Regions from separate parts of the Arthrobacter sp. BF1 genome, predicted to be linked through region 2. Evidence: riboswitches for the same ligand, from Rfam matches in the RefSeq annotation. Region 2 holds a riboswitch; each other region holds the start of a gene.

Region 1 (7,748 bases), 1.2 Mb from region 2:
GGAACGGTAATGCGTTTTGTGCCGCCGCTGGCGGCGCTGCGGAAGGGTGCCAGCGTTTTCGACGGCGACCCCCACGCCCGGAAGCGCCCGATGGGCGCCATCATCGAGGCGATTCAGGCGCTCGGCGTGGTCCTGACAACGGACGACGGCGGAACCCCCTCTGCGCTGCCGTTCACCGTTGAAGGCACCGGCGAAGTCCGCGGCGGTCACCTTGTCATCGATGCCAGCGGGTCATCCCAGTTTGTTTCGGCCCTCCTGCTGGTGGGGGCGCGGTTTACCGAGGGACTCCACCTGGAGCACGTGGGCAAACCGGTGCCCAGCCTGGACCACATCAACATGACGGTGGCTGTACTCCGCGGCGCCGGGGTTTCCGTGGACGATTCCACGCCAAACCACTGGGTGGTGGCCCCGGGCCCCATCCGCGCCTTTGACCAGCGCATCGAACAGGACCTCTCCAACGCAGGCCCTTTCCTGGCCGCGGCCCTGGCCTCCGGCGGGACAGTGACGATCCCGAACTGGCCGGCCGAAACCACCCAGGTGGGCGACCAGTGGCGCACCATCCTCGCAGCCATGGGCGCCGACGTCAGCTTGGTTAACGGCGTCCTGACCGTCACCGGCGGCGCCGAGATCAAGGGCGCCGAATTTGATGAAACCAGCGAGCTCGCCCCCACCGTGGCAGCGCTTTGCGCGCTGGCCAGTGGTCCGTCCCGGCTGACCGGCATCGCCCACCTGCGCGGCCACGAAACTGACCGGCTGGCAGCGCTGGTCACCGAAATTAACCGCCTCGGCGGTGACGCCGAGGAGACCACCGACGGCCTGGTGATCCGACCGGCCACGTTGCATGCCGGCGTCGTGCACAGCTACGCGGACCACAGGATGGCCACAGCCGGGGCCATCCTGGGCTTGGCTGTACCGGGAATTGAAGTGCAGGACATCGGGACCACCGCCAAAACCATGCCGGAGTTTCCGCAGATGTGGGCGGACATGGTGGCCCAAGGCGCAGGTCCCGCTGACGGGACGGAAGGTTCCAGCGGTGGCCCGCAGCACTGATTCGTGGGACGAGTCCGACGTCCGGATCCGGCCCAGCAAAAAAGGCTCGCGGCCCCGCACCAAGGACCGTCCCAGCCACGACGACGCCGTGACGGGCCGGATCATCACGGTGGACCGGGGCCGCTACACCGCCGTCGTGGGCGAGGACTCGGGCGACGAGCGGATCATCATCGCCGCGCGAGCCCGTGAACTGCGCCGCTCCCCCGTGGTGGCCGGCGATTTCGTGTCCCTCGTCGGAGACGTCTCCGGGGATCCCGACACCCTGGCGCGCCTGGTACGCATTCAGGACCGCCGCACCCTGCTGCGCCGCAGCGCCGATGACACGGACCCCATCGAGCGTGCTGTGGTGGCCAACGCCGATCAGCTGGTTGTGGTGGTGGCCGCCGCCAATCCGGAGCCACGCACCGGATTCATCGACCGCGCGCTGGTGGCGGCGTACGACGCCGGCATTGAACCGCTGCTGCTCATCACCAAGGCGGACGTCAAGGATCCGGCGGAACTGTTGTCCAACTACGAGCACCTGGACTTTCCGGTCATCATCAGCCGGACAGCGGATTCCGCCGCCTCCGGCATCGATGCGCGCTCCGACGACGGCCTTTCGGCCCGGCTGGACATTGACGCTGTGTCGCAGCTCCGCGCCTACCTCGACGGCAAAGTCACGGTGATGCTGGGGCATTCCGGCGTGGGCAAGTCCACCATGGTCAACGCACTCACGGGCGCCGAAAGGGCTACCGGTGGCGTGAACGCTGTGACGGGCCGCGGCCGCCATACATCGTCGTCGGCCCTTGCCCTGAAACTCGCAGGCGCACCGACCGGAAGCTGGATCATTGACACCCCAGGCATCCGTTCGTTCGGTTTGGCCCACGTGGACCCGGACCGGATCCTGCGGTCCTTCCCGGACTTGGAACCGGGCACGGACGCCTGCGAACGGGGCTGCAAACACAATGCAGCCGCCGTCAATTGCGGGCTGGACACGTGGGTGGCCGAGGGGCACGCCGGCCCCACCGGGCCGGCCCGGCTCACCTCGCTGCGGCGGCTGCTGGGCACCGACCCGCGGCTGGAGGGTCAGGAAACCAAGGAACTGGGCAGCATCAGCTAGCGCCCGGAAGCCGAGGTCCCCAACCCTGCGGCCGTTAGACGGTAGTTTGGAAGCATGATCCAACCCGCTTCGAGCTACAACGATGACCTGCGCCTGGCCCATGTGCTGGCCGATTCCGTGGATGACCAGACCATGAGCCGCTTCAAGGCGCTGGACCTGCACATCGAGACCAAGCCTGACCTGACGCCTGTCACGGATGCGGACAAGTCGGCCGAAGAGGCCATCCGCGGCCAACTGTCCCGCTCGCGTCCCCGGGACGCGGTCCTCGGCGAGGAATTCGGCAGCTCCGGGCACGGCTCCCGGCGCTGGATCATTGATCCGATCGACGGCACCAAGAACTTTGTCCGCGGCGTCCCGGTCTGGGCCACCCTGATCGCACTGGTGGACGAGGGCGAACCAGTGGTGGGTGTGGTCAGCGCGCCCGCCTTGGGCAAACGCTGGTGGGCCGCAAAGGGCGCCGGCGCCTACATGGGCAAGTCCCTCGCGGCAGCAACCCGGCTCAGGGTGTCGAATGTGTCCAACCTTGCCGATGCGTCCCTGTCCTATTCCAGCCTGGGCGGCTGGAAGGAACGCGGCAACCTGGATGAGTTCCTGGGCCTGACCGAGGACGTTTGGCGCACCCGGGCCTACGGTGACTTCTGGTCCTACTGCATGGTGGCCGAAGGCTCCGTCGACATCGCCTGCGAGCCGGAACTGAACCTTTACGACATGGCTGCCCTCGTCCCCATCGTGGTCGAGGCCGGCGGGCGTTTTACATCGCTGGAAGGCCAGGACGGGCCGTTCGGCGGCAACGCGCTGGCCACCAACTCCATCCTGCACTCCGAGGTGCTCAAACGTCTGAACCCGGATCTGGACGATCTGCTTTAACCTGATCCCCGAATGATCGACGGCGGGGCCTCCGCGCAAGGGGTGCCCGCCGTCGTTTCTTCGACAAATCGGCGGATGATCAAACAGCCGTAACAAACGTCTTAACATTCCGCCGGGCTTTTCCGCTGCCGCGGAGATGTCCTACTCTCTTTAACAGGTCACGAGTGCCAGCGCTAAACCCCGGTTTGCTGGCCGGCAACCCTCCATTCGCGGTGGGGTGCCCCGGGTGACGACCAGGCCGGTCCTCAATGGACACGGCAAGCGCGGATTCCCGGTACCGGGGGTCCTTTTAAAGTGAGGTCTCCGTGACAACTGCCACCGTCTCCCCCGTCGTTCAGAACACCGCCGCCGCAGACAGCGCAGCACTTACCGGCGAACTTGCTGCCGTTGCCGGACGACCGCTGTCCGCCGTCACCGGCGCTGAAATCCAGGCTCCGCTGATCCAGGGCGGCCACATCCGCTACGCCAACCTCGACTACGGCGCTTCGGCCCCCGCCCTCTCCGTTGTCTCGGCCTACCTCAATGAGATCCTGCCGTACTACGCCAGCGTCCACCGCGGTGCGGGCTACGCGTCACAGATCAGCACGTCCGTCTACGAAAACGCCCGGAACATTGTGCGGGACTTCGTGGGCGGCCGGCCGGATGACTCCGTCATTTTCACGCGGAACACCACCGACTCGCTGAACCTGCTGGCGGGTTGCCTGCCGCACGGGGACGGCCAGGCCACCGGCGACGTCCTGTACCTGGACATCGAGCACCACGCCAATCTTCTGCCGTGGCAGGGCGTGCCGCACCGCAGCGTGGTGGCCGCTCCCACCATCGCCGGAACCATCGCAGCCCTGCGCGCCGAACTTCAGCAGGGCCAGGTCAGCCTGCTGGCTGTCACCGGAGCCTCCAACGTGACCGGCGAGATCCTCCCCATCCGCGCCCTCGCCGCGCTGGCCCACGAGTACGGAGCCCGCATCGTGGTGGACGCCGCCCAGCTCGCACCGCACCGGCGCATCAATATCAGCACCGACGACGTCGACTACCTGGCCTTCTCCGGACACAAGCTCTACGCACCGTTCGGCGCCGGTGTCCTGGTGGGGCGCACGGACTGGCTCGACGCCGGCACCCCGCACCTGGCGGGCGGCGGCGCCGTCCGTGAGGCAAAGCTCGACGGCGTCAGCTGGGCCACCGGCCCGGCCCGCCACGAGGGCGGCTCCCCCAATGTCCTGGGTGCAGCCACGCTGGCCCGCGCCACCCAGGTCATCGCGTCATTGGACCAGGAACGCTGGCACGCCCATGAGGCTGCCATCAGGTCCTACCTGGTGGCAGGGCTGCAGAAGATCGACGGCGTGACGGTCCACCAGATCTTCTCCGACACCGATCCCGGCACCGGCACCATCGGAGTAGTGAACTTCTCGGTGGCCGGTTATGACGCTGGACTGGTTGCCGCTTATCTTTCGGCAGAACATGGCGTTGGCCTGCGGGACGGCCGCTTCTGCGCCCACCCGCTGCTGAAACGCCTCGGCCTCCCTTCCGGTTCGCTGCGGGCCAGCTTCGGGGTGGGTTCCCGGCTGGAGGACGCCGAACGGCTGCTCACCGGCCTCGAACAGCTGCGCCGCACGGGCCTCGGCTGGGACTACGTGGTTGATTCAGGCCGCTGGGTGCCCGCAAAGGACACCCGCACCTACCCGCACTGGGCCCCGAACACGCCAGGCACTGCCGGCGCGGCTCCCTGCCTCGACGACTGACCTCGCTGGCTGACCTCGCCGGCTAGGTCTGGGCGGTGGCGCTATCTGTGGGCTTCACGATCCGGGCCGGGTTTCTGATGCCCAATGCTGAGACTGCGCCACCGATGACCAGGAGGACGCCGGTGGCGATCAGCACCCGATGGAATCCGTCCAGGTTAAGCTGCTTCCCGGCGATGAGTCCGACGAAGGCGATGCCAACCAGACCCGCTACCCTGGCAACCGCGTTGTTTACGGCCGAGCCGATGCCGGACTGCTGCTCAGAGATCGAGCCCAGTATCGCCGCGGTCAGCGGTGCAACTGTTGCCGAGAGCCCCGCCCCGAAGAGGACGATTCCCGGCAGCAGCTGATTCCAGTAATTGACGGGTATTTGCGACGACACCATCAGGAAGTAGCCGAGGCCGGCACCGGCCGGGCCCAGGGCCATGAACCAGCGCGGGCCGTATCGGCCGGCGAGTGAACCGAACCACGATGACAGGCAAATGCTCAGCAGGCTGACGGGCAACAGGGCGAGGGCGGCGAGTGTCGCCGAGTAACCGGCCACCTGCTGCAGGAAGAGCACGATGATGAATCCGCCGATGGAGAGCGCGGCATAGATGAACATGGTGGCCAAGTTGCCTGCCGCGAAGTTCCTGACAGCGAAGAGACTCAGCGGCATGAGCGGCTGTTTCGCTGTTGCCTGCCGCCAGATGAAGGCCGCGAAGCAAACGACTCCCAGGATCAGGGGCAACAGGATGCCAGGGCTTCCCCAACCCTGTGTGCCCTGTTCGATCAGGGCATAGACCGGTCCGGCCAGCCCGAGTACACACAGCACGGCGCCGGGATAATCAATGCCCACCCCTGCCTCGCGGACGTCGGAGGCGCGAAGCACGGCCAGCAGGCACAAGGTCACCGCAATCGGCAGAACATTAATGCCAAACGCCCACCTCCAGCCGACAGAATCCACCAGGACGCCACCCACCAGGGGGCCGGCGACGAAGGCCACCGTGGTGCCGGCGGTCCACTGGCCAATGGCCTTGGCCCTGGCCGGCCCGTCAAAGTGCGAGGTGATGAGCGCCAGCGAACTGGGCACGAGCAAAGCCCCGGCAATTCCTTGCAGGGCCCGGGAGACGATCAGGATTTCAGCGGAGGGGGCGAACGCGCACATCAGTGACGTCACCCCGAAACCCAGCAGTCCGGTGCGGAGAATGAGTATCCGCCCGAGTACGTCAGAGAGAGAACCCGCGAGCAGGATGAGTGACCCCAGAGTGATCAGATAGGCGTCCACAACCCATTGCTGGGTGGTCAGGCCGCCGCCCAGATCACGGGAAATGGCAGGCAATGCCACGTTGATGACGCTGCTGTCCAAAAAGGACACCAAAGAGGCGAGAATCGAAATCCAAAGGACGAGTCTCTGGGCGCGTGTCGTCGGAGGAAAGCCCACTCCTCCAGTAAACACCGCCAGCGCGGCTGCCGACGGTTCACTGGCATCAGGTAGTTTGAATTTGAAGGATACCCATGGACAACAGATGAAGGAGGCCGCACGTGGCACGGGGTGGCCCCAGGCTTGACCACGGACGCCGGCTGGAGCTCGGCCAGAGCTTCCAGGACGGCGGCGAACACTACCAACGCGTACGCCCCGGCTACCCCGGCGACTCTGCCGACTGGCTGGTACCGGCCGGTGCCCGCGATGCCGTGGATGTGGGCGCCGGCACCGGCAAATTTGCCGCGCTCCTGCTCGAGCGCGGCCTCGCCGTCTCGGCCGTTGACCCTTCCGCTGACATGCTGAAGCAGTTGCGTGCCCACTATCCGACGGTTGCGGCAGCCCAAGGCACTGCAGAGGCGACCGGCCTGGCGGACTCCGCGTTCGACGTCGTCAGCGTTGCCCAGGCGTGGCACTGGTGCGATCCGCTGCCGGCCAGCACCGAACTCGCGCGGGTCCTGCGGCCCGGCGGAACACTGGGGGTGATCTGGAACCAGCTGGACACCTCCGTTCCCTGGGTGCACCGCCTCTCGCGCATCATGCACGCCGGAGATGTCTACAAGCCGGGCTTCCGGCCGGTGGTGGGGCCGGAGTTCGAGGGCCTGGAAAGCCACGTGACCCGGTGGGAGGACAGCCTCAGCACCGCGGACATCATGGAGCTGACGAAGTCGCGCAGCTATTACCTGCGTGCCGGCGAGGCCACCCGAAACAAAGTCCTGGCCAACCTCGACTGGTACCTCCACGAGCACCTTGGACACGCCACCGACGAGGACATCAACCTGCCGTATCTGACCCTCACCTGGCGGGCCGTCAAGGCGTGAGGGCCGCGGACCACCGGGTAGGCTTGAAGTCGTGAAGACCAGCGCCCCCTCTTCCTCGATCGAGGACTACGTCAAGGTCATCTACGGCTTCACGGAGTGGCAGGACAAGCCCATCACGTCTTCGCAGCTGGCGCAGCGCCTGGGCGTGGCCAACTCCTCGGTCTCAGAGATGGTCCGCAAGCTTAAAGACCAGGGCCTGGTGGACCACAAGCCATACAGCGCCATCACCCTGACGCCCGCCGGCATCCGGCTGGCGCTGTCCATGGTCCGCCGTCACCGCCTCATTGAGACCTACCTTGTGCAGGAACTCGGCTACAGCTGGGACGAAGTCCACGACGAAGCCGAACTGCTTGAGCACGCAGTGTCGGACACCTTTATTGAGCGCATGGCAGCCAAATTGGGCGACCCCCAACGCGACCCGCACGGCGATCCGATCCCGACGGCGGACGGTGCGGTCCTGATGCCCGATGCCCACCTGCTCGGCGAACTCGATCCCGGGCACACCGGCCGGATCACCCGAATCAGCGATGAGAACCCGGACCTGCTCCGCTATCTTGCGGCAGAGAATATTGACCTCGACGCCGACGTGGAGGTCATGGGCCGGAAGCCGTTCGGTGGGGCCCTGGTGGTGCGGATCCATAACGCCGGCAGGACGCGGGACTACGATCTCGCCGACGAAATCACGGCCGCGCTCTGGGTGCACACCAACCAGCCGC
Region 2 (7,748 bases):
GTCAGGCAGCTGGAGTGGGACGCGCGCCAGGAGCTGGGCGGTGGCCACAGCACGCTGGGGGCGCCCATCCCGCTGGTGGTGAATGCCGACTCACTGTCCACCTGGTTCCTGCCGGCGCTGGCAAGCCTTCCGGCGGACCTCGGCGCCTGTTTTGAAATCCGCAGGGAGGACGAACAGCATTCCACCCGGCAATTGCGCACCGGCGCGGTGATGGCAGCCGTGACCGCCACCCCGGAGCCGGTCCCGGGGTGCAGCGTAGAGCCGCTGGGCTCCCTGCGTTACCGTGCGGTGGCCAGCCGGGCCTATGTGCGGCACTGGTGGCCGGACGGTCCTGAGTTGACTGCCGGCAGCCGGGCGCCGGTGGTGGACTTTGACCGCAAGGATGATCTGCAGGCCGGTTTCTTCCGCACGATGACCGGCGCGGACATGGCCGCGCCGCGCCACTATGTGCCGTCGTCGGCCGAGTTCGCACAGGCCATCCGGCTGGGACTGGGGTGGGGGCTCCTGCCTGAGCAGCACTGCCTGGCCGACCTCGGAAGTGGGGACCTCATGGAAATGGCACCAAAAAAACCGGTGGACGTGGCCCTGTACTGGCAGCGCTGGAAGATCGACTCCCCGGTGCTCAACCAGCTGACCGCCGCGGTGCGGCAGACGGCGGCCAGCCAGCTCCGCCAGCCCGCGCTCTGACCCCGGGGAACCCTTGACCGGACCCGGAGCCTGGCCGGCGTCAGACCTGCTTCAGCGCCTGTTCGAGGTCGCCGATGAGGTCGTCCACGTCCTCGAGCCCAACTGACAGCCGCACCACGCCTTCGCTGAGTCCGATCGCGGCACGCCCTTCCGGTCCCATGGCCCGGTGGGTGGTGGTGGCCGGATGGGTGATGAGGGACTTCGCATCGCCCAGGTTGTTGGAGATGTCGATGATCCGCAGGGCGTCCAGCAACGCAAAGGCAGCTTCCTTGCCGGACCGTCCACCGCTCGCTGCAAGTTCCAGCGTGAGGACCGTGCCGCCGGCCTTCATCTGTTTGGCAGCGAGCTCGTACTGCGGATGCGATCGAAGCAGCGGGTACTTGACCCAGCTGACGGCCGGCTGCTGTTCGAGCCATTCGGCGAGCCGCAGCGCGGATGCGGACGAGTGGTTCACGCGCAGGGCCATGGTCTCAAGTCCCTTGGTGAGGACCCAGGCGTTGAAGGAGGACAGTGCCGGGCCGGTGTGCCGCATGAGCTGCTTGACCGGGCCGTTGACGAACTCGGCCGTACCCAGGATGGCCCCGCCCATCACCCGGCCCTGGCCGTCGATGTGCTTGGTCCCTGAGTACACAATCACGTCCGCGCCGAACTGGCCGCAGCGTTGGAGCAGGGGAGTGGCGAAGACGTTGTCCACCACAACTGTGGCCCCGGCTGCGTGCGCCAGTTCGCTGACCGCGGCGATGTCCACGATTTCCTGCATCGGGTTGGACGGCGATTCGAAAAACACGGCGGTAGTGGGCTTTGACAAGGCTTCGCGCCACTGGTCCAGGTCCGGGCCGTCCACAAACACCGTCTCCACACCCCAGCGGGGAAGGATTTCGTTCAGGATCACAAAGCAGGAGCCGAACAGCGAGCGCGCGGCAACCACCCGGTCACCGGCAGCCAGCAGGGCACCCAGGGCGGTGAACACCGCTGACATGCCCGACGCCGTCGCGAAGCACGCCTCGGTGCCTTCGAGCAGGCGGAGACGTTCCTGGAAAGTGGCCACGGTGGGGTTGCCGTAGCGGGAGTAGACAAACCGTTCGTCCTCGCCCGTGAACGCGCGCTCGGCGGCGGCAGCCGACTCGTAGACGAAGCCTGAGTTCAGGAAGATGGGCTCCGTGGTTTCCTGGAACTGCGTGCGGTCGAGCCCGCCGCGGACCGCCTGGGTGTCGGGGCTCCAGCCGGCGGCTTCTTCGTTAAAGGTCACTTACTTGCTTCCCAGGTTGGTGGGCAGGCCGCGGTTCTTCCAGCCGTTGACCGTACGCTCGCCGTACCGGTCCGGCTCGCCTTCGAAGCCCTCCAGGACGTTGTAGGAGGTGAACCCGGCCTGCGTCGCTGCGGTGGCCGCGGCGATGGAGCGCTGGCCCGAGCGGCAGAGGAAAACCAGTTCGGTGCCGCTGTCCTCCGGCGCCTGCTCGGTGAGGTCGGTGATGAAGTCCGGGTTCGGGATGCCGCCCGGGAACGTCCAGGGAATGAACAGGGGATCGTTGTCCGTCGCCTTAGTGTCCGGGATGCCGATGTGCGCCCATTCGCCTTCGGTGCGGACATCCACCAGGATGGCGCCCTGCTCCAGCTTGGTCCACGCTTCCTGCGGCGTGAGGTCTCCGGCGTAGCTCATGCGTGGCCCTCGCCGTCGAACTCGAGGTCGCCCGCGGATTCGAGGTCGTCCACGGCGGTGGCGACGGCGGCATCCGCGCTGGCGATGGCCGCCGGCAGGATCAGTGCCTGGGCAACGATCACGGCGGTGCCGTTGAACGTGGCGGCCGGGCTGCCGTGCAGCACATAGCCCTCGGCCAGGGCGGTGGAAATCCGCTCACAGAAAGTGCGGTCGTCCGGGCCAGTGACGAGCCGGTAGGACAGTTTTTCTTCAGGGACAGGTGCGTCGGACACGACGGATCTCCTTCTTTCACGCTTGCAGCTCGAATGGGTCGATATGCCGAGTATTCACCTGAGGCACCCCGCCGCGATAGGAGGGTTGCCGACCGGCCAGTCAGGGCTTGGCGCCGGTTCTCATTACTCCCCAAAAACGTAACACCCGGCCCGCCCTGCCGCACGGCCACCGTCGTCATGTTCCGTAACCAACACGTGCTTCCATGCCCGGCAACCGGGCACGACAATCGGACCATGGGGAAAGAGCGGGGGAACCTTCTGACTGTGGCGTGGCGACGCCTCATCACCGTGGTGCTGTGTGCGGCGTTCATGATGGCGGGGCTCAGCAGTTGCCGGAACGTCTTCGCACCGCCGCCGTGCATGCCGCCCACATTCACCGTCACGCCGTCGGAAGCGAAACCCGGCGGCCGGGTGACGGTCAGCGCTCCGGACACACAGTGCGACGCGCGCTACGGCGACGGCGCGCAGGTCCAGGTGGAACTGCTGGATGCCTACGGCACCAGGGTGCTGGAAGAGCTCGCACCCATGACCGACGACGGCGGCTTCACTTTTGTGTTCACCGTCCCGGCAGGCATGTCCCCCGGGAAAGCCGGGGTCACCGCCCACCCGTACAACCTGGACTGGTGTGATGACACGGGAGTCAACAACCGGGCGGCGTTAGGGCCGCAGACCCTGGTCCTGGTTGCCTGCGCCGAACGCATGCTGCCGCTGGTCATCCAGGCCGGCTGACCCGGACTGCGCCACGTTTACTGCTCCGGGCCCGGGCTGACCTGCGAAGACAGATAGAGTTTTCGCGGGGGCACCGGCCGCCATCACGAAGCCGTCCTGGGGGAGGGTCCACACCAGCATGCCAACAGCCACCGCAGTACGTCGCGTCCGGACAGCATTCAGAAGCGTGCCGCCGGCAGTCAGCCGCGCATGCCGAGGCCTGCTTCCGGCCGCCCTCCTAGCGGCCCTGCTCCTCTTGTTCGCAGTTCTGCCTGCGGGGCCCGTCCTCGCGGCCGAGCCTGAGCCGGCGAAGGGCAAGCCGCTGCTGGGGGCTGTCCTGGAGTGGGGCGAGGACTCCGCCCAGGGTTTTGCCGGGCGGCTTGGTGCTGCACCGGCACTGCTGGGGCATGAGATCTCGCTGCCCGTGCGGCCCGGCGAGGAACAGGATATCCGCGAGTACCTGGGCCAGGCCGCCGGCCAGGGTTCCCACGCCATGCTCACCGTGCGGCCCGCCGGGGCGCTGGACCAGGTGGATGCGGCCGCCGCTGAAGCCTTCGCGGCCAAGGTGGGGGAACTGTCGGCTTCGTTCAAGGGCACCATCCTGATCCGCTTCGCGCCGGACATGAACTCAAGCTGGGTGGAGTGGGGCCAGCAGCCGGACGCCTACAGGGCAGCGTTCCGGAACGTCGCCGCAGAGTTCAAAACCAGGGACGACGCCGGCACGGTGATGGTGTGGCAGCCCTACCTTGGGCGGGACTACCCGTTTGGGCGGCACCGGAATGCTCCGGCCGCGGGGTCGGCGGGCTTCGCCCTGCTGGACACCAACGGCGATGGGCGCTGGGACAGGTCCGATGCCGCCTACGCACCGTACTATCCGGGCGATGATGCCGTGGAGTGGGTGGGGCTGACGGCTTACCACGACGACACCGGCGGCAACGCGGCCGTCAATACCGTCCCGGCTGACGGCGAGTTGTCCGCAATGCTGGCCCGGTCCGGCAATGAGGATTTCTACGCTGCCTACGCCGCCGGGCGGAATAAGCCGATGCTCCTCCAGACGGCTGCCTTCTACAGCCCAGCCGCTGGCGGCGCCGCGGAAGCTGAGATCAAGGCGTCCTGGTGGGACCAAACCCTGGACGTTGCCACCTCGGCGGAGTTCGCCCGGATCACCGCCGTCGTCTGGGACGAGCGGACCAGCACACGGGACACCGGGGTGGTCAGCATTGACTGGCGGCTGACCGGCAAGGACAGCATTGCCGGGGCAGCGGGCAAGAGGCTCGCCGAAGCCGGCCTCACCACCGGGCCGGTGACGGCTGTCAGCGGGGGCCAGCAGGCCACGCGCGCCAATTCCCTGTCCGGGGCAGCGGCCTGGAGCGTCGCCGCGGCCATGATCATCCTCCTGGTTGCCCTGTGGCAACTGCCGCGGCGGGTCGGCGCGGTGGCCGGCTGGGGCTATGGCCTGCCGTCCAAGCGGGATTCCCGCGTGGACCTCCTGCGCGGTCTGGCCATTGTGTTTGTGGTGGTCAACCATCTGGGCATGACATCGCTGTTCCAGCTGCTCACCCAGGAAGCCGTGGGGTTCGTGTCCGGCGCGGAACTGTTTGTCCTGTTCTCCGGCCTGGTGGTGGGGATGGTCTACGGCCCCCGGGTCAAGGACGACTTCGGCAAGGTGCTGGATCTGACGTCGCGGCGGGCGGGCAAGCTGTACGTGACAGCCCTGGCCGTCCTGGTGGGCGTCTTCCTGCTCTCGCTGCTGCCGTTCTTCCAGACCGACGCGCTGACCACGTATGTGGACCAGGGAACCGGCGGTGCCGGGCACAACGCCGTCGGCCGTACCTACGATTTGTACGCCGGGATGGAAACCCTCCTGCAGTTCCCCGTCCCCGCGCAGGTCCTGCCCGCCATCATCCTCCTGCAGTTCGGGCCCTGGCAGTTCAACGTGATGGGCCTCTACGTGGTGCTGCTGCTCGCCAGCCCGCTGATCCTCGCGGCGCTTAACCGCGGCAAGGCGTTGTGGGTTCTGGCCGCGACGCTGGGCCTCTACGCAGTGGGCGCCGTTACCCGGTTCAGGCTGCTGCCGTCCCAGTTTGAGGATTCCTTCCCGCTGCTCGTGTGGCAGGTGCTTTTTGTCCTCGGCCTGGTGGCAGGCTTCCACCGGCACCGCATCCTTGCCTGGCTGTCGGCGCATCACTGGGTGGTGGCGGCGTGCACGGTTCTGACGGCCGTTTTCGCGTTCCTGTCCTGGTGCAACCCCTACCTGGCCAACGGGTTCGACCTGCGCCTGGCCATCATCCCGGACGCTGCCTACCGGGTCATGTACGATACCTTCTTTGCCCGCACCTACCTGGATCCCGGCCGGCTGCTCAACGTCCTGGTCCTGGTGGTGGCCTCCTACGCGTTCCTCACCGCGTACTGGAAGCCGGTGGAACGCGCGCTGGGGTGGTTCCTGATTCCGCTGGGGCAGGCCACACTGTACGTCTTTATCCTGCACGTGGTGCTCATCGCCGTGATCGCCAACATCCCGGTCCTACGGCAGGGGGACATCCTGATCAACACCGCTGCCTACGCGGCGGTCCTTGGCTTGTTGTGGCTGATGGTGAAAAAGCGCGTCCTGTTCGGGATCATTCCCACCTGACCTCAGGCCTTGAGGATCAGCGCCTCGCCCTGGCCGCCGCCGCCGCACAGGGCCACCACACCGGTGCCGCCGCCACGGCGTTTCAGCGCCAGCGCCTGATGCAGCACAAGGCGCGCCCCGGAAGCGCCCACAGGATGCCCCAAGGCGATGGCGCCGCCGTCGGCGTTGATCTGTTCGGCGTCGATTCCCAAATCCTTCGCGGACTGCAGCACCACCGAGGCGAAGGCTTCGTTGACCTCAATGAGGTCCAGCTCGCCAACGGTCAGCCCCTCCAGTTTCAGGGCACGCTCAATGGCGCGCGACGGCTGGGAGTGCAGGGAGCCGTCCGGCCCGGCGGTTTGCCCATGGCTGCCGATCTCCGCGATCCAGCTGAGTCCGGCCGCTTCCGCGGCTGCCTTGCTGGCCACCACCAGGGCCGCCGCACCATCGGAGAGCGGCGAGGAGGACCCGGCGGTGATGGTGGCTGAGTCCGCCGTGGAAAAGGCGGGTTTCAGCGCCGCCAGGTCCTCCGTCGTCGTACCTGCCCGGATCCCCTCGTCAGCATCAATCACGACGGCGGGGCCGCGGCGTTGCGGCACTTCCACCGGAGCGATTTCCTCGGCCAGGATGCCTGCGGACCGTGCGCTTTCCGCCCGTTGGTGGGAGCGGGCGGCGACGGCGTCCTGGTCCTCCCGGCTGATGCCAAGGCGGGCGTTTCCGGCGTCGGTGGCTGAACCCATCAGCTCACCGGAGCGGGGGTCCTGCAGGCCGTCGAAATTCAGCGAATCCAGCAGCGCCGCGTCGCCGATGGCAACGCCGCCGCGCAGCCTGGGCAGCAGATGCGGGGCATTCGTCATCGATTCCTGGCCGGCGGCCACGATGAAGTCGGCCTCGCCCGCGCGGATCATCCGGGCGGCGTCGATCACTGCGGTCAGTCCGGACAGGCACAGTTTGTTGATGGTCACGGTGGGTACGTCCCACCCGATCCCGGCCGCGAGGCTGGCCTGCCGTGCGGGCCCCTGGCCGGCGCCCGCCTGGATGACCTGGCCCACGATCACGGCCTGGATCTGTTCCGGCGCCACTCCAGTCCGCGCCAGGGCGTTGCGGATGGCGTGGGCGCCGAGTTCGCTTGAGGACAGGCCGGAAAGCCCGCCGCGGAACCTTCCGAACGGGGTGCGTGCGCCACCCAGGATGACGGGGATGCGGGCATCGTTGCTCATGGTTTGGTGCCTCACGGCTAGTGGAAGGACCGGTCAGTGGAAGGATGGGCTACTCGAAGGACGCGGGCTATTCGAAGGACGCGCGGCGTCGGTCTGTGGGCCTGGTGTTCCAAACGTCCGGTTTGTTGACCCGGAACCGGCGCCCGGTGAGCGCGCGCGGGGTCAGTCGGATGTAGAAGTTCTTTTCTCCGGGCTGCCAGGGTTCCAGGTGAAGAGCGTCCACGGCATCCTTCTCAGCCTGGTCTTCGATCAACTCCGTGTCTCCGCGCACCACAACGCTCCACGCTTCCTCGGTGCCGGGATCGTACCCATCGATTTCAAGCGCCGCGGGCCGTTCCGACTCCGCGCCCCACAGCTTGGTGCCGCCGGCGGTGCGGAAGACGATGCTCCTGCGCTGCAGGATGTAGTTGACCGGAAAGATTTCCGGATGGCCGTCCACCACAAGGGCCAGCCGCCCCACGATGTCGGCGGCGAGCATTTCCCAGCATTCGTCAAAGGTCAGTTTGATGATCGGATCCGTGTGCGAGTTCATGGACCAAACCTTACGGATGATCCTGCCGTTTCAACAGGTCTTGGACGAGGGCATCGAG
Region 3 (7,748 bases), 1.8 Mb from region 2:
ATAACAACAGGGGCAGGAAATACTTCGGCGTCAGTCATGGTTTCCATTCTTACAGTTACCCAGCGGTAACTACCTACGGTGGCGTAGCTTGAGAACGAAAGGGCAGGATAGGACCGTGACTGACGCAAGAGCCATGCAGAACCACCCCACGGCTACCCAAGCCCACCCCTGGAGCCGCTACGTGGCCATGGGCGACTCCTTCACTGAAGGCATCGGTGACCCGGAACCTTCAAGCCCTGGCGGGTTCCGAGGCTGGGCGGACCGGGTGGCCGAGGAACTGGGCCGCGGGCAGGATGATTTCGCCTACGCCAACCTCGCTGTCCGCGGAAGGCTCCTGCAGCAGATCGTGGACCAGCAGCTCGCCGCGTGCCTGGCACTCAAACCGGATCTGGTCACCCTTTCCGCCGGCGGCAACGACCTCATCCGGCCGGGCGGTGACCCGGATGCCCTCGCTGAAAAGCTCGATTCGGTGGTCCAGATCCTTTCGATGGGCGGCGCCACGGTGGTGCTGTTCAACGGACCGGACACAGGGTCCTCGGTCCTGGGCCGGATCCGCAGCAAGGTGGCCATCTACAACGAGAACCTCCGCACCGTAGCCGCCCGCCACGACGCCGTCATCGCGGACATGTGGTCGCTTAAACAGCTCAACGATCCACAGATGTGGGACGTGGACCGGCTCCACTTCTCCCCTCTCGGCCACCACACCATCGCGGCAATGGTGCTCGATTCGCTCAACGTGAGGCACACCCTCGAACCCAGCATGCCGAAGCCTTTGCCGCCGCGGACCTGGCGCGAAGCACGCAGCGGCGACCTCGTGTGGGCCCGCGAATACTTCGTCCCGTGGGTGGTGCGGCGGCTGCGTAACCGCTCCTCCGGTGACGGCATTACGGCAAAGCGCCCGACGCCGGGGCCCGTCTTCGGCCCGGGGGTCCCCTTGGGTTCCGGTGAAGGTCCCCTGGGCACCACGGAAGCCCGCCACTAGCCGCGGGCGCGAGCGCCTGTAGTAAAGGACGCCGATAGGGAGTCCGGGAGGGAAACGCAGCCCGCCATGGAACAGGACGAGGTGGTGCATCGCCGGCTCAACGCCCAGCTACTGCGAGGTTCCGGGGCGCAGTCCCCCGACGACGCCGTCCGGCACCTCCTCGCCGTACCGGAATGGACGCGGCCGCTGCCGGCCGAAGCGGACGGGTCCTGGCCGAAGCCGTCCAGGGCGGGCGGCACCTCACCCGGGAACAGTTGGCGGAGTACTTTGCGGCGTGCCGGGTTCGCTGCGACCGGCCTGGGACTGGCATACCTGATCATGCACGCCGAGATCAGCGGCGTGTTGGCCAGCGGATCGCCCGTGCGCAGTCCCGGCGGCGCGTTGAAACAGACGTACGCCCTTTTTGATGAGCGTGTACCGGCCGGACCCGTCGGACTTTTTGACCGGGACGAAGCCCTCGGCGAGCTGGTCAGGCGGTACTTCACGAGCCGGGGTCCAGCCACGGTCAAGGACTGCGCAGACTGGTCCGGGCTCACGATGACCGATGTCCGTCACGGCCTCGCGCGGGTTCTGGACTCCGCTCCGGCGGTGTTGGAGACGGTGGCGATGGAGGGCGTCGAACATTATTTCCAGGCGGGCAAGGACGGCGGCGCGGCTGCTACAGGCGGCACGTTTGCTTCCGGGGCGTTGCTGCTACCGGCGGCACTGCTGCCACCGGCGTTACCAAGCGCGACGGCGGATTGGCCGACGCCGTTCCCCGGATCGACCTGATCCAGTGCTACGACGAGTACGTAATGGGCTATTCCGCGACGCGCCACTATTTGGGCGGCAGTGCCCCGGCGTTACCCTTGGGCGGCGTGCCGATGCACGTTGTGCTGCTGGACGGGCGGATGGAAGGCTCCTGGCGGCACACCCTGTTTCCGGGCCGCTGCGAGCTGGACATCCGCCTGTTCGGTTCTTCGGATCCGGCCTCACTGCGTGGCAAGGCCGTGGAGCACGCGGTTCAACGTGCCGTGTCCCGGTACGGGGCCTTCCTGGGTATCCCGGCGGTCTGGGTGGGTTCGACGACTTAGACCGCCCCGGGGCATAAGCTGGAGAGACATATATGAGAGGCACTACACCGTGAACAGCTTGTTTTTCTGGATCATCATCCTGTCGTTCGTGATACCGATGGCGATGCGGATGTACCGGAAGTCTGTCAATAAACGGAACCAGGGGCAGGGCTTCTCCGGAGGCTACCCCGGCCAGTATCCTGGTCAGTTTCCCGGGCCGCAGAACCAGCAGCCCCGCGACGGCTACACGCAGCAGGATTACATGAGCGGCGGCTACCGAGAGATCATGAGCCCGCAGCCACTCCCGCCGGGCGAGCCGCTGCCGCCCATGCAGCCCATCCCGCCAGCGAATCAGCAGTTCCCCGGCCAGCAATTCCCGCAGTACGGGCAGCCCCAGAATGACGGACAGCCGCAGCAGTTTGGCCAGCCGGGGCAATATGGCCAGCCAGGGCAGCGGGAAGAAGCACCGAAGCCTTCTGCCCCGGCAACTCCTCCGCCGCCGTCGGCCCCGCAGGGCTACCGCGCCCGGAAGCTCGCCGAACTGGACCAGCAGTACAGTAATGGCGAGCTGGCCATGGAGGAATACATGAAACGCCGCTCGGACATCATGAACGGCTGAAGGGTCACGCCTGAACCTCTGCAGACCCGCTAGACGCAGATCGACGTCTTAGACGCAGAGCCTTATATCGACCCGGAATACCCGGGCCAGGAACACTCAGGCCAAGATCACAGGGCCAGGAACAAGCCGGGCCACCACGGGTGCGTCCGCGCTAGACCAGGAATGTGCTCCGCAGTTGGCTGCTGAGCTGGCCGATCTCGGTCAGGAAACCGTCGTGGCCGATCGGGGCCTCGATGACGTGCACATCAACGTCGCCGGGCAGGGCGTCAGCCAGTTCGCGGGACTGGGACGGGAAGTAGAGCCGGTCGCTGTCCACGGCGGCCACAAAGAACCTGGCGGTGGCGCGGCCGAGTGCCTCGTCAAGGGAGCCCCGCCCGCGCGTGACATCGTGGCTCATCAAAGCATCGGTAATCGCGATGTAACTGTTCGCGTCGAACCTGCTCACCAGCTTCTTGCCTTGGTGGTCCAGGTAGCTTTCCACCTGGTAGCGGCCGCGCTCCCCCAGCGCCGCAGCCTTGAACGGCGATTCCGGGACCTGCGCCGAGCGTCCGAACCGGCCGTCGAATTCCGCCGCGGAGCGGTACGTGATGTGCGCAATGCGCCTGGCGAGGGCGAGGCCGTCCTCGGGCAGCGGTCCGCCGTAATAGTCGCCGTCGTTGAAGTTGGTGTCCTGGCGGATGGCGAGAGTCTGCGCTTGGGCGAAGGCGATTTGTTCTGCCGTGCTCGCGGCCCCCACGGAGATGACGGCGCAGCGCTGCACCCGCTCCGGAAAGGTGACCGCCCATTCCAGGGCGCGGGCCCCTCCCATTGAACCGCCCAGCACTGCAAACCAGCTGTGGATGCCCAACTGGTCCGCCAGCCGGGCCTCGGCCGCCGTTGTGTCGCGCAGGGTGACCAGCGGAAACCGGGACCCCCAGGGCTTTCCGTCCGGGGCTTCCGACGACGGGCCGGTGGAGCCGTAGCAGCCGCCCACAATGTTGATGGAAACCACAAAGAAGCGGTCCGTGTCCACTGGCGCCCCGGGTCCGGCCAGCTGCTCCCACCAGCCGGGCTCGTCACTGTCGCCGCGCGTCACGTGTGTGCTGCCGGTCAGGGCGTGCTCAATCAGGACGGCGTTGGTGCCGTCCGCGTTCAGGGTTCCCCACGTTTCATACGCCAGGGTGACGTCCGGCAGGTAACCGCCGGCTTCGAGTTCCAGGCCACCGATGGTGGCATAGCGGACCACGCCGTTTCCGGGAGCTGCCGTTCGGGAGATGGTGATCGTCATGGAAAGGACCTCTTCTACGCGCTTGCCCGCCGTCAATTGACCGGCTGGCCAGGTCCTCACCCGGGGCACCCCACCACGGAAGAGGGTTGCCGGCCAGCAAGCCGGGGCTGTCGCTGGCACTCATGACCTGGTTCGAGTGTACGAAACAGCCCCGGCTTCTGGCTAAGCGTGTGACCGGTTATGACTTCACGGAATTGACCCGTGAAGCGGCTTACTGCTGGCTGCCCGCTGTGTCCTGCCCCGTTCCGGCGGCCCCTTCGGCGCTTTTGGCTGCCCGGAAGCCGGCTTCGAGGTCGGCGATGATGTCATTGATGTGCTCGATGCCCACGGAAAGTCGGACCAGCCCCGGCGTTACGCCGGCAATGGCCTGCTGCTCGGCCGAGAGCTGGCTGTGCGTTGTGGAGGCCGGGTGGATGACCAGCGACCGGACGTCCCCGATGTTGGCCACGTGGGAATGGAGTTCCAGGGCGTCCACGAAGCGCTTGCCTGCCTCCGCGCCGCCGGCCAGGTTGAAGCCGACTACCGCGCCGGTGCCCTTGGGCCCGTACTTGAGTCCCCGCTGGTACCACGGGCTGGACGGCAGGCCCGCGTAGGCGACCGATTCGACGTCGTCGCGCGCCTCAAGCCAGCGCGCCACTTCGACGGCGTTCGCCACGTGCCGTTCCACCCGAAGGCTCAGCGTCTCCAGCCCCTGGGCAATCAGGAAGGCATTGAACGGGGACACTGCGGAGCCCAGATCGCGAAGCAGCTGGACGCGGGCCTTCAGAATGTAGGACAGGTTGGCGCCGAGTGCTCCGTCCGCCCCAAGATCGCGGGCGTAGACAAGGCCGTTGTACGTCGGATCCGGGGTGTTGAAGCCGGGGAACCGCTCAGGGTCCTTGCCGAAGTCGAAATTGCCCGAATCCACGATCACGCCGGCGATGGCCGAGCCGTGACCGCCCAGGTACTTGGTGGCGGAGTGGACCACAATGTCCGCGCCCCATTCGAGCGGCCGGATCAGGTAGGGCGTGGACAGGGTGTTGTCCACAATCAGCGGCACACCGGCGTCGTGCGCGGCCTGCGACACGCCTTCAATGTCCAGCACGTCCTGGCGCGGATTGGAGACCACCTCGGCGAAGAAGAGCTTGGTATTGGGCTGGACGGCGTCCCGCCACTGGTCCAGGTTGTCCGGGTCCCCCACAAACGTGACGGAGATACCGAACTTCTTCAGCGTGTGCGCCAGCAGGTTATAGGTGCCGCCGTAGAGGCTCGGGCTGGCCACCACATGGTCCCCGGCTTCGGCGATGTTCAGGATGGCAAAGGTTTCCGCTGCCTGTCCGGAACTCAGCAGCAGGGCTCCCAGGCCGCCCTCCAGGCTGGCGATCCGCTGTTCCACGGCGTCCTGCGTGGGGTTGCCGATGCGCGTATAGATCGGCGCGAGTTCCGCGAGGGCGAACCGGTTGGCGGCGCTTTCCGCGCTGGGGAAGACGAACGACGTCGTCTGATAGATCGGCAGGGCGCGGGCACCGGTGGCACTGTCCGGCTCCTGTCCAGCGTGGATCTGGCGGGTTTCGAAAGACCATCCGTTCGACATTCAGGACTCCTTTGACGAGGTGTGGCACTGCACGTGTGCGTTCAGTCTAGGAAGGCTGCCTGACCGGTAACAGGATTGTGACGAAGGTGGTCGGTAGAGGGAATTCGGCGCCGGGGGGGCACAATTCCTCTCCGGGAACGAAACAAAAAACACGATAAGGGTACCCTTAGCTGAGAGGGGCATCACAAAGTGCCAAGATGATGGCATGCGCATGGATCACGTCTCTTACGCCTGTGAACAAGATGGCCTCGCTGCCACCACCGAACGTATTTCGTCTGCCCTCGGCGTTGAAGCCGTGAAGGGTGGAGTGCATCCCCGTTTCGGAACCCGGAACATGATCATTCCCCTCGCCGGCCACAAGTACCTGGAAGTTGTGGAGGTGCTGAACCACCCGGCCTCGGACAAGGCTCCCTTTGGGCAGGCTGTCCGGGCCCGCTCCGAAGCCGGCGGCGGCTGGATGGGCTGGTGCGTCGAAGTGGACGACCTCGCACCGTTCGAAGACCGCCTGGGCCGCGCCGCCGTCAACGGTAACCGCAAGTTCCCTGACGGCCGCGAACTGATCTGGAAGCAGATCGGCATCCTCGGCCTGATCGCGGACCCGCAGGTTCCTTACATGCTCAAGTGGGAAGGCGACCCCGCCCTCCACCCGTCCAACGCCTACGAAAGCAACGTCAAGATGAGTTGCCTGACCATCGCAGGCTCTGCCGAGCGCGTGACCGAGTGGCTCGGGGAACCAGTGGAGAAGCCGCTTGAGGACGTGGCTGTTGAGTGGGTCGCGCCCAAGGGCACCCCGGGCATCCTGTCCGTGACCTTCGAAACAGCCACAGGCGCAGTCACCATCTAGTCGTTCCGTCCTGACCGGCTTCCGGTCTCCCGGGCAGTGCCGCCCGGACCATATCTTCGGCCGCCATCAGCGGGTGCCAGCGCCGCCACCCGCTGATGGCGGCCGAATCACTTTTCAGCCCAGGCCCACGGCCCGGCCGAAGAGGCTGAAGCCCACAAACGCGACAATGTCCAGCAGCGCATGGGCAACCACCAGCGGCATCACCCGCTTCGTTTTGGTGTAGAGCCAGGCGAACACCAGCCCCATCACCACGTTGCCGATGAACGGCCCGAAGCCCTGGTAGAGGTGGTAGCTCCCTCGCAGGAGGGCACTGGTGAGAATCGCCAGGGGAACGCTCCAACCGAACTTGCCGAAGCGGTCCAGGAGGTAGCCCACCACGATGACCTCCTCCACCACGGCATGCCGCAGCGCGGAGAGAATCAGGACGGGGATGGTCCACCAGTGGGCGTCGAGCGCGCTGGGAATGATGGCGGTGGTTATCCCCAGCGCACGGCCCGCGGCGTAGAGGCCCAGCGACGGAATCCCGATGAGCGCCGCCAGGCCCAGGCCCTGCAGCAGGTCGCGGCCGGGCCGCGCGAAGTTGAACCCGAGTTTCTGGAAGGCCGAGCTGCCGCGGGTGCTCCCCGTGGCCGCCTGCCGCTGGTCCGTGAGGAAGTAGATGACCAGCAGCACAGGCACCAAGGCGAAGACGATGTCCAGCAGCTGGTACGTAAGGTCAAAGTATTCGCGCGGACTCCGCGACTGGTTCAGGGTGGAAGTCCCCTCTGCCAGCGGGGCCCGCGACATCTTGTCCACCAACTGAACCACTGAATAGACGGCTGACTGCCCCAGGGACAGCCCCAGCACAATCCAGACTTCAAACCGCAGCCGACGGCGGGAGGGAACCAACATGGTTCCATCTTGCCTGCAGTAACTGATTCTTTGCTGATTACTGGCAACCCGGCTCGCCGGGCACACCGCGGTGAGAGAGCGTTCGCCAAAAACCCACATTAAGTGAGAGAGCGTCCGGGGTGGGGACTTATGCTTGGGCCTTATGAGCGAGCCAGGGAAAATCATCATGATCCGGCACGGCCAATCCGCGGCGAACGTGGATACGACCATCTATAACCGGATCCCGGACTACCGGATTCCCCTGACTCCCCAGGGCCTGGTTCAGGCCACTGCGGCCGGCGAACGGATCCGCCGGGAGCTGGACGGCCGGCAGGTGTGTGTCTACGTGTCGCCCTACCTGCGCGCGTATCAAACCCTGGAGGCCCTCAAACTGGGCGACCTCACGGAGCGCGTCATCGAAGAGCCGAGGCTCCGCGAACAGGACTGGGCCAACTTCCAGATCAGCGGCGAGATCGAGGACCAGAAAGAGCTCCGCAACGCCTACGGCCACTTCTTCTACCGGTTCCGCGAGGGCGAGTCC

What was found. A riboswitch is a leader RNA that binds a small molecule or an ion and turns the genes downstream of it on or off. The one in region 2 is predicted to bind S-adenosylmethionine.
Region 1: it holds a riboswitch for S-adenosylmethionine, as region 2 does, so the genes downstream of both, AC1MCD_RS12725 (aminotransferase class V-fold PLP-dependent enzyme) here and AC1MCD_RS18355 (DUF1737 domain-containing protein) in region 2, are expected to answer to the same signal.
Region 3: it holds a riboswitch for S-adenosylmethionine, as region 2 does, so the genes downstream of both, metX (homoserine O-acetyltransferase MetX) here and AC1MCD_RS18355 (DUF1737 domain-containing protein) in region 2, are expected to answer to the same signal.

What each region holds. Positions count from the first base shown of each region.
Region 1 covers NZ_CM155271.1:2,709,850-2,717,597, forward strand. Annotated here, with positions in the region: gene aroA (3-phosphoshikimate 1-carboxyvinyltransferase) at 1-1,050, shown strand, start outside; gene rsgA (ribosome small subunit-dependent GTPase A) at 1,034-2,149, shown strand; gene hisN (histidinol-phosphatase) at 2,204-3,016, shown strand; SAM riboswitch class IV at 3,173-3,286, shown strand; gene AC1MCD_RS12725 (aminotransferase class V-fold PLP-dependent enzyme) at 3,322-4,752, shown strand; gene AC1MCD_RS12730 (MFS transporter) at 4,775-6,106, opposite strand; gene AC1MCD_RS12735 (class I SAM-dependent methyltransferase) at 6,274-7,032, shown strand; gene AC1MCD_RS12740 (metal-dependent transcriptional regulator) at 7,064-7,748, shown strand, end outside.
Region 2 covers NZ_CM155271.1:3,895,057-3,902,804, reverse strand. Annotated here, with positions in the region: gene AC1MCD_RS18370 (LysR family transcriptional regulator ArgP) at 1-687, shown strand, start outside; gene AC1MCD_RS18365 (O-succinylhomoserine sulfhydrylase) at 728-1,936, opposite strand; gene AC1MCD_RS18360 (rhodanese-like domain-containing protein) at 1,937-2,347, opposite strand; gene AC1MCD_RS18355 (DUF1737 domain-containing protein) at 2,344-2,619, opposite strand; SAM riboswitch class IV at 2,633-2,747, opposite strand; gene AC1MCD_RS18350 (hypothetical protein) at 2,854-3,348, shown strand; gene opgC (OpgC domain-containing protein) at 3,467-5,959, shown strand; gene AC1MCD_RS18340 (acetyl-CoA C-acetyltransferase) at 5,962-7,158, opposite strand; gene AC1MCD_RS18335 (pyridoxamine 5'-phosphate oxidase family protein) at 7,226-7,690, opposite strand; gene AC1MCD_RS18330 (NUDIX hydrolase) at 7,701-7,748, opposite strand, start outside.
Region 3 covers NZ_CM155271.1:1,435,478-1,443,225, reverse strand. Annotated here, with positions in the region: gene AC1MCD_RS06760 (alpha/beta hydrolase) at 1-38, opposite strand, end outside; gene AC1MCD_RS06755 (SGNH/GDSL hydrolase family protein) at 134-982, shown strand; gene AC1MCD_RS06750 (DNA glycosylase AlkZ-like family protein) at 1,049-1,753, shown strand; gene AC1MCD_RS06745 (DNA glycosylase AlkZ-like family protein) at 1,723-2,055, shown strand; gene AC1MCD_RS06740 (hypothetical protein) at 2,105-2,653, shown strand; gene metX (homoserine O-acetyltransferase MetX) at 2,805-3,920, opposite strand; SAM riboswitch class IV at 3,934-4,048, opposite strand; gene AC1MCD_RS06730 (bifunctional o-acetylhomoserine/o-acetylserine sulfhydrylase) at 4,132-5,493, opposite strand; gene AC1MCD_RS06725 (VOC family protein) at 5,699-6,337, shown strand; gene AC1MCD_RS06720 (CPBP family intramembrane glutamic endopeptidase) at 6,452-7,228, opposite strand; gene AC1MCD_RS06715 (histidine phosphatase family protein) at 7,371-7,748, shown strand, end outside.